3 regions of the Paenibacillus sp. FSL R7-277 genome follow, and region 1 is predicted to be linked to each of the others. Evidence: predicted binding sites of a transcription regulator. Region 1 holds the regulator's gene; each other region holds the start of a gene.

Region 1 (3,286 bases):
ATGCCGGGGCCGGTGAAGCAGGCCAGCTGGTGGCACGCCTGCAGCCGGGCAAGAAGCCGAAGGATTGGGAGGAGCTGGCTGCCCTTGAGAATACACTGAACCTCAGTCTGAGCGATATCATCCGCAAGGGCGACAAAATGCTCAGTGAGATGCGTGACACGGACAGCCAATCCTCCTCAGACAGTCTTGTGACCGATATCGGCGGGTTATTCAAGGATCTGGCATCCATTAGAGAGCAGATCCGCTTCTTCATGAGTCTGAACGATGAGAATATCGTGTATTGGCTGGAGGGAAGCGGTAATTATAAGGGCAAGTCGCTGCAAATGTATGCTGTTCCTGTAGATGTCAGCACCCAGCTCAGGGAGCTGTTCTTCGATAAGAAGAAGAGCATTATCCTGACCTCGGCCACCTTATCCGTGGATAAATCCTTCCAGTTCATGATTGATAACCTGGGTCTTGGCGAGGCTGCAGAGCAGCGGCGTCTGATGACTGCACTGCTTCCGTCGCCATTCAAGTATCGTGAGCAGGCTCTCCTGGTCATTCCGCGGGACTTCCCGAGCGTCAAGGGGAGTATTGGGGATGCCCGCTTTGTGGACACCCTCGTGCACTCCCTTGCTGAGACAGCTGTAACAACACGGGGGCGGATGCTGGTGCTGTTCACCTCCTACAAGATGCTGCGCCAGGTGTATGAACCGCTGAAGGAGGCACTTGCCTCACAGGATATCGCGGTACTCGGACAAGGTGTGGAAGGCGGCAGCCGGAGCAAGCTGATCCGCCGCTTCCAGGACAGCCCGGCTTCGGTCTTGCTGGGTACCAGCAGCTTCTGGGAAGGGGTGGATATCCCGGGAGAAGCATTGACCTGCCTGGCGATTGTCAGACTGCCGTTCCAGCCGCCGAATCACCCGCTGGCAGAAGCGAAGTCAGAGCTGCTTCAGGCACAGAAGAAGAATCCGTTCATGAAGCTGTCCGTGCCGCAGGCTGTCATCCGCTTCAAGCAGGGCTTCGGGCGGCTGGTCCGCACGGCGCAGGACCGGGGCATCGTAATTGTGTACGATACCAGAGTGATTGAATCGCATTACGGAAAGTACTTTCTGTACTCGCTCCCCGGTCCCAAGATGGAGCATATGCTCACCGAGCAGATGGTCCCGAGAATTGCCGAATGGCTGGATGACGGCGGGGTTTCCTAATTCATCTGCTATTGCTATTATTAATAAGTCATGATTATCCTGAAGATCCGTTCCCGCCTGTCCTGCCACTCCGGCAGGCGGCGGGGCACGGTTGCTATAATTGTACGGAATGAAGTGTAGGCTAACAAAACTTTTAAGGAGGAGAATACATGAAATCGGATAAAATATCGGAGGCCGTCGTGCGCAGGCTGCCAGTGTACCTGCGTTTCCTGAACGATCTCCAAAAACGTGAAATCTCCACAGTCTCTTCTCAGGAGCTGGGCCAGAAGCTTGACCTAAATCCCGCCCAGATCCGTAAGGATTTGGCTTATTTCGGTGATTTTGGCAGAAAAGGCATCGGCTATGATGTATCTTATCTGATTGAGAAGATCCGCCATATCCTGAAGCTTGACCAGCAAATTAATGTTGCACTGGTTGGAGCCGGTAACCTCGGTCATGCCTTGTCTAACTACAACGCTTACTTGAAGGATACGATGAAGATTACTGCAATCTTCGATGCCTACCCGCCGAAGGTGGGCCAGCAGATCAACTCGCTGGTTGTGCAGCCGATGGAGGAGCTAAGCAGTACCATCCGCTCGCAGGGCATCCGGATCGGGATTATTACCGTGCCTGACAGCGAAGCCCAGAACGTAGCTGATATTCTTGTGGATTCCGGTATCGAAGCGATTCTGAACTTCGCACCGGTTATTCTCAAGACGCCTGCCAATATCCGGATTCATGCCGCAGATTTCACCACAGATCTGCAGAGCTTGGCCTATTATTTGCATGATGGAAAGGATGAGGCTGAAGATGAGCAGTAAAATCACGATAATCAAGAACGGGCACTTTCTGGTTCCGGGCAGTGACAAGCCGGTTCTGAGCGGGTATATGACCCTGGAGAATGATCTGATTACTTACATAGGTGAAGCTGAGCCGGTAGTGGAGGATGGCGCTCAGGTCGTAGACGGCAGCCGTCTGCTGTTCATGCCGGGTCTGGTCAATACCCATGGGCATACGGCCATGTCACTGCTGCGCGGATACGGCGACGATATGGTGCTTCAGACTTGGCTGCAGGAGAAGATGTGGCCGATGGAAGAGAAATTCACTGGTGATGATGTATATTGGGGAACCTCGTTGTCCGTGCTGGAGATGCTGAAGGGCGGCACAACCACCTTCCTCGATATGTATGATCATATGGACCGGGTAGCGGAAGTGACCGAGCAGTCCGGTATTCGTGCTGTGCTGATGCGCGGCGTAATTGGGCTGTGCCCGGAAGAGGTACAGCAATCGAAGCTCGCTGAGGCGATTGCTTTTGCCCGTAACTGGCACGGCAAGGCTGACGGCAGAATTACGACCATGCTCTCACCGCACGCCCCGTACACCTGTCCTCCAGAGTTTTTCATGAAGTTTGTGCAGGCTGCCCATGATCTGGACTTGCCAATGCACACCCATATGTCCGAGACGCGCCATGAAGTGGAGCAGAACGTGGCCGACTACGGACTGCGTCCGGTCGCACATCTGGAGAAGCTCGGGATGTTCACCCGTCCTTCGCTCATTGCCCACGGGGTTCATCTGAATGATGAAGAGATTGGGATTCTGGCCCGCTATAACGTTGGCGTGTCGCATAACCCCGGCAGTAACCTTAAGCTGGCCAGCGGGGTTGCGCGTGTTCCTGAGCTGCTGCGAGCCGGGGTTAAGGTTTCCCTGGGTACAGACGGAGCGGCAAGTAACAATAATCTGGATATGTTCGAAGAGATGAGGCTGGCGGCTCTGATCCACAAGGGTGTAAGCGGTGATCCTACAGCGGTACCGGCTCCTGAAGCGCTGCTGATGGCGACGGAGTATGGGGCGCAGTCTATTTTCCTAAGCGGGGTAGGCAGGCTTGCCGCAGGGATGAAGGCCGACTTTATTGCACTTGATATTGATCAGCCGCATCTGCTGCCGCATACCGATCTGCTCTCCCATGCCGTATATTCGGCAAGTGCCAAGGATGTGGAGCATGTATGGGTGAACGGCCAGCAGGTTGTGAAGCATGGACAATGCCTGACACTTGATGAAGAAGCCATCCGCCGCAAAGCACAGGAGACGTTCGAGAGCCTGCTTAAACGGTAATTCAGGGG
Region 2 (3,286 bases), on a different contig from region 1:
GTTAGACATAGTCTCATCCGGTCCGAAGATTCTGAAGTTGCGGTTCTCTTCGTTGAGGGTTACAACCTCTTTCAGGTATTTGCCCAGTACGGCCATATCCTGTGCAATTACTTGGCCTGGGGCGGAATTATCGAGAGTATAGTTGCGGAAATTCGGCTTGTGCAGGTCTTTGATCAGTTTGCCGGCATTGGTTACCGGGTTCATGCCCATACGTCTGTCGCCGGTTGGCAGAATTTCCGCCAGATCTGCGTTCAAACGGCCATTCTCATCGAACAGTTCCTCAGGTCTGTAGCTGTTCAGCCATTCAAGCAAGGCTGGTGCATGCTTCATGTTCTTCTGATCGACCGGAATCGGCACCTGGTGGGCACGGAAGGAGCCTTCGTTCGGCACGCCATCCCACGATTTCGGACCGGTCCAGCCTTTAGGGGAGCGGAAGACCAGCATCGGCCATACAGGGCGTGTAGTATCGTTATTTTCACGGGCATTCTTCTGAATGGCGGCAATTCTCTCTACGATTGTATCCAGGACCTTCGCCATTTCCGGGTGCATCAGATCCGGGTTCTCGCCTTCTACGAAGAATGCCTCCCAGCCGTTTCCGGCAAAATATGCGGTTAATTCTTCTCTGCTCATCCGTGACAGAATCGTCGGGTTGCTGATCTTGAAGCCGTTCAAATGCAGAATCGGTAATACAGCACCGTCTGTAATCGGGTTGATGAACCGGTTGGACAGCCAGGAAGCGGCCAGAGGACCGGTCTCTGCTTCGCCGTCACCTACAACGACTGCTGAGATCAGGTCAGGGTTATCCAGAATCGAACCCACGCTGTGCGACAGGGAGTAACCAAGCTCGCCGCCTTCATGAATCGATCCGGGTGTTTCAGGAGCTGCATGGGAGGCAACACCGCCAGGGAAGGAGAACTGCTTGAACAGCTTTTTCAGACCAGGGATGTCCTGAGTGATCTGCGGGTAGATTTCGGTGTAGGTTCCGTCAAGATAAGAGTTCGATACCATCACCTGGCCGCCATGGCCCGGGCCTTCAATATAGAACATGTTGAGATCATATTTAGTGATAACGCGGTTCAGGTGCGCATAGATAAAGTTCTGCCCAGGGATCGTGCCCCAGTGTCCGATCGGCTTCACTTTGACGTCTGCATCCTTCAGCGGTTCTCTTAACAACGGGTTATCCTTCAAATAAAGCTGGCCTACGGAGATGTAGTTCGTTGCACGCCAGTAAGCGTCAAGCTTTGCCAGATACGTTTTGGAGGAATAATCCACCTGTTCGATTGTTAATCCCATGTCTTTCCACTCCCTAAATTTTTCTTTGTAAATTGAATGTATCACTTCTACATTTACATCATACATCGGCATTTCAGAAATTCAATCTTTTTAGAAATTAATACGGTCCAATATTGTGAAATTTTGAACATAGTATGAATTCCTCTGCAAATCACGCACAAAAAAATCTTTATTTTTATAATTATGGATTAATTTGTTATACTAAAAAACGCTAAAAAGACCGGGATTCCGCCCGGCCTGCTATACCTCAGTTATGCTATTTACACCGTCCATCCGTTAATGCACAGATACGAAAGTGTTAAACTTCAGATACTCATAATGGAAGCGCATATGCGAGAATTCGAACGGCGTGCCGTTATCCAGGAAGAAGATCCCCTCCATAATCCCTACGGGTTCATTCTCCTTAAGATGGAGCAGCTCCTGATCATTCAGCAGCGAAGGCCCGGCAAAAATAGACAAAAAAGATTTGGTCACCGCCAGATTGCGCGACTCCTCCAGATAATGAAAAATCGACCCCTCAATAATCGTCTGGTCGAGATTTTGCACAATTTTGATCGGAATATATCCCGTCTCAATCATGAAAGGCGCACCTTCAAACAGGCGCAGACGCACGATCTTATACACGAAATCATGGGGCATCAGGAACAAATCCCGCTGAATCTCCTCCGTGGGCCGGATGACCTCGAAGCTCAGCACCTTGATCTCCGGCTTCTTGCCGTGCATCTGGAAGTTATCCGACACCCCCAGATTAGAGCCTTCGTAATTGAAGATCGAATCGTTCTTTATGTATAACGGATTGATGAAGGTGCCGGAGCCGCGTTTCTTGAAAATAATGCCCGAGCTCTCCATCTTCATCAGCGCACGCTTAATGGTACTGCGGCTAACCTGATACGCCTCGCTGAGACTGCGCTCATCCGGCAGCTTCATATCGGCGTACTGCCCGGCAAAGATCTTCGTTTTGAGGTCAGCAATAATCTGCTTGTAGACAAATTGGGTCATGGGGTTCTCCTTCGCCGGAACTTTGCAGAACGAAATATTCAAGATTAAATATATCATAATTTAGATAGGGCAAAAAGGATGAATCCACGGATTCACCCTTTTTGACGCTTGTTGTCCCAATCCCTATACCATTTGACAATCTCCCGGCTCGGTTTCTCCGCAACCTCTGCTTCCATGACCGTTTCCAGCAATACATACTGTCTTTGCACCAGAAAATGAAAGCCCATTCTATCCGATATTTGCATGTACAATAATTGCGCCTGCTCCTCTAACGGATAGCGGGTGCAGACCTGTTCAATGTGCTTGAAGGCCTGTTCATATTCTGCATTCCCCATATACCAGCGGACCAGATTCAGCTTCAGCCGAATCCACTGCAGCTGGAATCTCTGCCGCTCAAGCTCCGCCCACACATAATCGTACCCCTCCAGATATTCGCTCTTGAACAGCTTCAGGATTCGTTCGTATTCGGGCAGTGTGTCATTCGAGAGCTCTAACCCCGCTTGGATAAAGCGGTCAAACTCATCAACGTCCAGGCAGATTCCATTCAGCTTGAGCAGATAGCCGTCCGCCGTATTTTGCAGGAGAATCCGTTCTCTGCTGAAGGGCTCCAGCATTTTGCGGATATGATACACAGCCGTATATAACTGCGGATAGGCCCTGTTCGGATCAAAATCAGCCCACAGCAATTCAATCAGAGTGGCTTTACTGACCACTTTGCCGCGATGATGCAGCAGGTAAAAGAAGATTTCCTGCGCCTTCGCCGTTCTCCATTGCAGTGACGGAAGCTCCTGACTCCCTTCGTAGATCCGGAAGGCATCGAGCATCAGCATTCTCCAGCTTGTCTGCGCTGACGCTGCCCGGCCTGCCAGGCCAGGCTTCTGCTGAGCATTCAATCTCCGAACTGTAAGCTTCAGACGGTCCGTATGAATCGGCTTAAGCAAATAATCCAGGGCATTCAGCTCAAAAGCCTTGATCGCATACTTATCATATGCCG
Region 3 (3,286 bases), on a different contig from region 1:
CCCGGTAGGTACTGCTATGGCCATCGTTGTGATTGAGAAGAAGCTGTTGACCATGGCACCTTGACCCATTGTATAGAAATGGTGCGCCCATACAAGGAAGGACAGGAGCGAGATGATCAGCATGCTGAATACCATGGAGGTATAGCCGTACAGGTTCTTCTTCGAGAAGGTGGCGATAATCTCACTATAAATACCGAAGGCCGGAAGGATAACGATATAGACCTCCGGATGTCCCCAGACCCAGAACAGGTTGGCCCAGAGCATATCCATCCCGCCGTTGGCCATCGTGAAGAACTGGGAGCCGAAGAGGCGGTCGAACATCATCATCGCCAGCGCTACGGTAAGAACCGGGAAGGCGAAGACAATGATAACGTTGGTGATAAGTACGGACCAGGTGAACATCGGCATCTTCATCAGCGTCATGCCTGGTGCGCGCATTTTGAGAATCGTTACGATAAAGTTAACCCCGGTGATCAGCGTACCGATACCGGATATTTGCAGGGCCAGAGAGTAATAGTTGTTCCCTACGGTCGGGCTGAATTCAAGACTCGCCAGCGGGAAGTAGGCTGACCAGCCCGCATCCGGCGAGCCGCCGATGACGAAGGAAATGTTCAGCAGCATGGCGCCCATGAAGAAGAGCCAGAAGCTGACGGCGTTCAGCCGCGGGAAGGCAACGTCCCGTGCGCCGATCTGCAGCGGAATGATTACGTTCATCAGACCGATGATAAAAGGCATGGCCATGAAGAGAATCATGATCAGACCATGGGTGGTGAAGACCTCATTGTAATGCTGCGCATCGAGGAATTTCATTTCCGGCGCAGCCGTCTGCAGACGCATCATCATCGCATCTACACCGCCGCGGAACAGCATCAGCAGCGCCGCGAGGATGTACATGATCCCGATTTTTTTGTGGTCAACCGTGGTCAGCCATTCGCGCCACAGATAGCCCCATTTCTTGAAATAGGTAAGCCCTACGAGAATCCCGATGGTTGCCAGTGCAATACTGATCATGGCCCCGTATATCAAGGGTTCGCCGTGAACCTTAAATTTGTCCAAATCCATTAGGGTAGCTCCTTTCAGTGTGTTGCATTAAGCTCTTCAGAGAGCTAGTGTCCTTCATGTGTGCTTTCATCGACAGGGGAGCTTGGCAGCGGCTGATCGACTTCCGGATCAGGCTTGCTGTCGAATTCCGTTCCGCTGGACGGCTCGGGAGACGGATGAATTTCCTTGTTATCCTGATGCTCCGGATTGCCGTTGTCCATATCCATCTCCTTGCCGCCGCCGCTCATATGATCTCCGTGATTTCCCGGAGGAGGGCTGAACTCCAGATGGGTGGAGGAATACGTTTTGCGTCCGAGGTAATCCGTGGCCAGTAGGCCTTTGAATTCTTCCTCAGTCAGCTTAGGTGCAGTTTCCTTCACTTCCTTCACCCAGTCCTCGTAACCTTTGTTACTCAGGACAAGTGCTTCGAATTCCATGTGGGCGAAGCCTTTACCGCTGAAGTTAGCATTCTTTCCGATATAAGAGCCTTCCGTATCAGCGGAGAGATGAAGCGTTGTCAGCATGTCGCTCATGGCGTACTTTTGACCGGCAAGCTGTGGAATCCAAAGACTGGTAATGGTGCCGAATGAGTACATTCTGAATTCAACTGCACGGTGTACCGGCATATTCACGTAGTTAACTGTTTCAATGCCTTCTTCCGGATAACTGAAATGCCATTTCCAGTTAGAGGAGGACGCATAGATGACCAGCGGAGTCTGATCTTTATAATCCGCAGCCACATTCTCCACTTCGGTTGTCGTCTTGACGGTTACAACAGACAGGAAGGCTACGATAATGATCGGGATAATAATCCAGATCGCCTCAAGGACTACATTGCCTTCCTCGTGTTTTGGAATGTAACCCTCATTACTCTTCTTCGCACGGTATTTCACCAATACAAAGATGTATAGGATGTAGACAACTGCCAGAACACCAAGCATTACAATAATTGAGAGGATAATGGTGTCAGATAACGTTCTGGCAGACGGCCCCTTCGGGTTCAGAACAGCGATCGAGCTGCATCCCGGCAGGAGAAGGATCAGGCTTAGAAACAGAGCGTATAACGGTCCCTTTTTTTTCATATAGAACTCCTTCCTTCAATACTACTTTTCATTCGCCGTTCATTAACGGAAGTACATTGATCTGTATCTATAGTAAGAACTACTTACCCATAATGCAAAATACATATTTTGTATAAATATATAAAATAGACCTTAAAAATGGCGAACAAGTTAAATATGTGTGATCAAATTGTTACAACTCCCTAAGGGTATGATAAAGATCACTGTAGTGGCGCACTTTAGCTAATTTTAAGGTTGTTCAATTTTTGTTCAAAATTCCGATATTGTTATTAAATTTGTCACAATTATTCTGTGCCAAAAACCGCTGATTTAACCGTGTAACGCCTGCTGTGACAGCATTCGACGAGAATTGCGTGCTTTCTGAAAATAATGGCGAACCCTCATTTATCATTGCATAAGAGTAACAATTTCTTAGCTTGCGGTTACAATCTCTCAAATTACGTTGAAAGTATATATGATAAAGTGATAGACAAATATACATAGATTGGAGACTGCTGCTGTGCGCATCAAGAAAATTCTGCTCTTATTCATGTCTTTATTCCTAATTATGGGGGTTGTGCAGGTCCCGGCTAACGCTAAAGGTGATAGCACTATTCTTAAACTCGGAGTCAACGATAAATTAAGCAAGGTTGAAGCTGTATCCGTAAAAGGCACCTATTATGTACCGCTGCGCGCGCTTGCGGATGAGCTGAAATGGACCCTTACCGGCCTGACGGACGGGATTCACGTAGCCGGCGGGACAGGTTCGCTTACCCTGCTGAGCAAGGACGGAGGTGCGGTACTGAAGGATGGGACTGCCGTGCCTATGAGCACTTTCGTACAGGACGGCAAACTCATGGCTCCGCTGAAGCTCAGCGGTTACCTCGGGTATAGCATTTCCTATGCGGGAGATAAATATTTACTTCGTGTGAAGGACGGCTCGGCGCAGCTTACCGATGCAGCCTTCACCGATAAATATGCTGCCGAGCTGAAGCCGGAGGCTCCGGTAGCTCCAACGAATCCAGCGACTCCGGTTACACCAACTGAGCCGGGCAAGCCGGGCCGGACCGTATACCTGACCTTCGACGATGGCCCGTCAGCCACGACTGGCGACCTGCTGGACATCCTCCGTAAATATGACGTACAGGCAACCTTCTTCATGCTGGGGAACAACATGAATCAGC

Evidence for each region. Region 1 encodes Rex, which represses fermentation and respiration genes when NADH is low (regulators of the CRP and FNR family bind a similar motif). Its sites were predicted from a motif close to TTGTGAAATATTTCACAA; they were not measured.
Region 2: a site for Rex is predicted at 1,407-1,424, ahead of C173_RS15980 (phosphoketolase family protein). Genes of this name have one in related genera too.
Region 3: a site for Rex is predicted at 2,390-2,407, ahead of qoxA (cytochrome aa3 quinol oxidase subunit II). Genes of this name have one in related genera too.

What each region holds. Positions count from the first base shown of each region.
Region 1 is NZ_ASPX01000064.1:32,448-35,733, reverse strand. It holds gene dinG (ATP-dependent DNA helicase DinG) at 1-1,187, shown strand, start outside; gene C173_RS18490 (redox-sensing transcriptional repressor Rex) at 1,337-1,987, shown strand; gene C173_RS18485 (amidohydrolase) at 1,977-3,278, shown strand.
Region 2 is NZ_ASPX01000045.1:97,989-101,274, reverse strand. It holds gene C173_RS15980 (phosphoketolase family protein) at 1-1,293, opposite strand, end outside; gene C173_RS15975 (GntR family transcriptional regulator) at 1,570-2,292, opposite strand; gene C173_RS15970 (response regulator) at 2,385-3,286, opposite strand, start outside.
Region 3 is NZ_ASPX01000110.1:8,912-12,197, forward strand. It holds gene qoxB (cytochrome aa3 quinol oxidase subunit I) at 1-1,062, opposite strand, end outside; gene qoxA (cytochrome aa3 quinol oxidase subunit II) at 1,107-2,123, opposite strand; gene C173_RS28050 (polysaccharide deacetylase family protein) at 2,623-3,286, shown strand, end outside.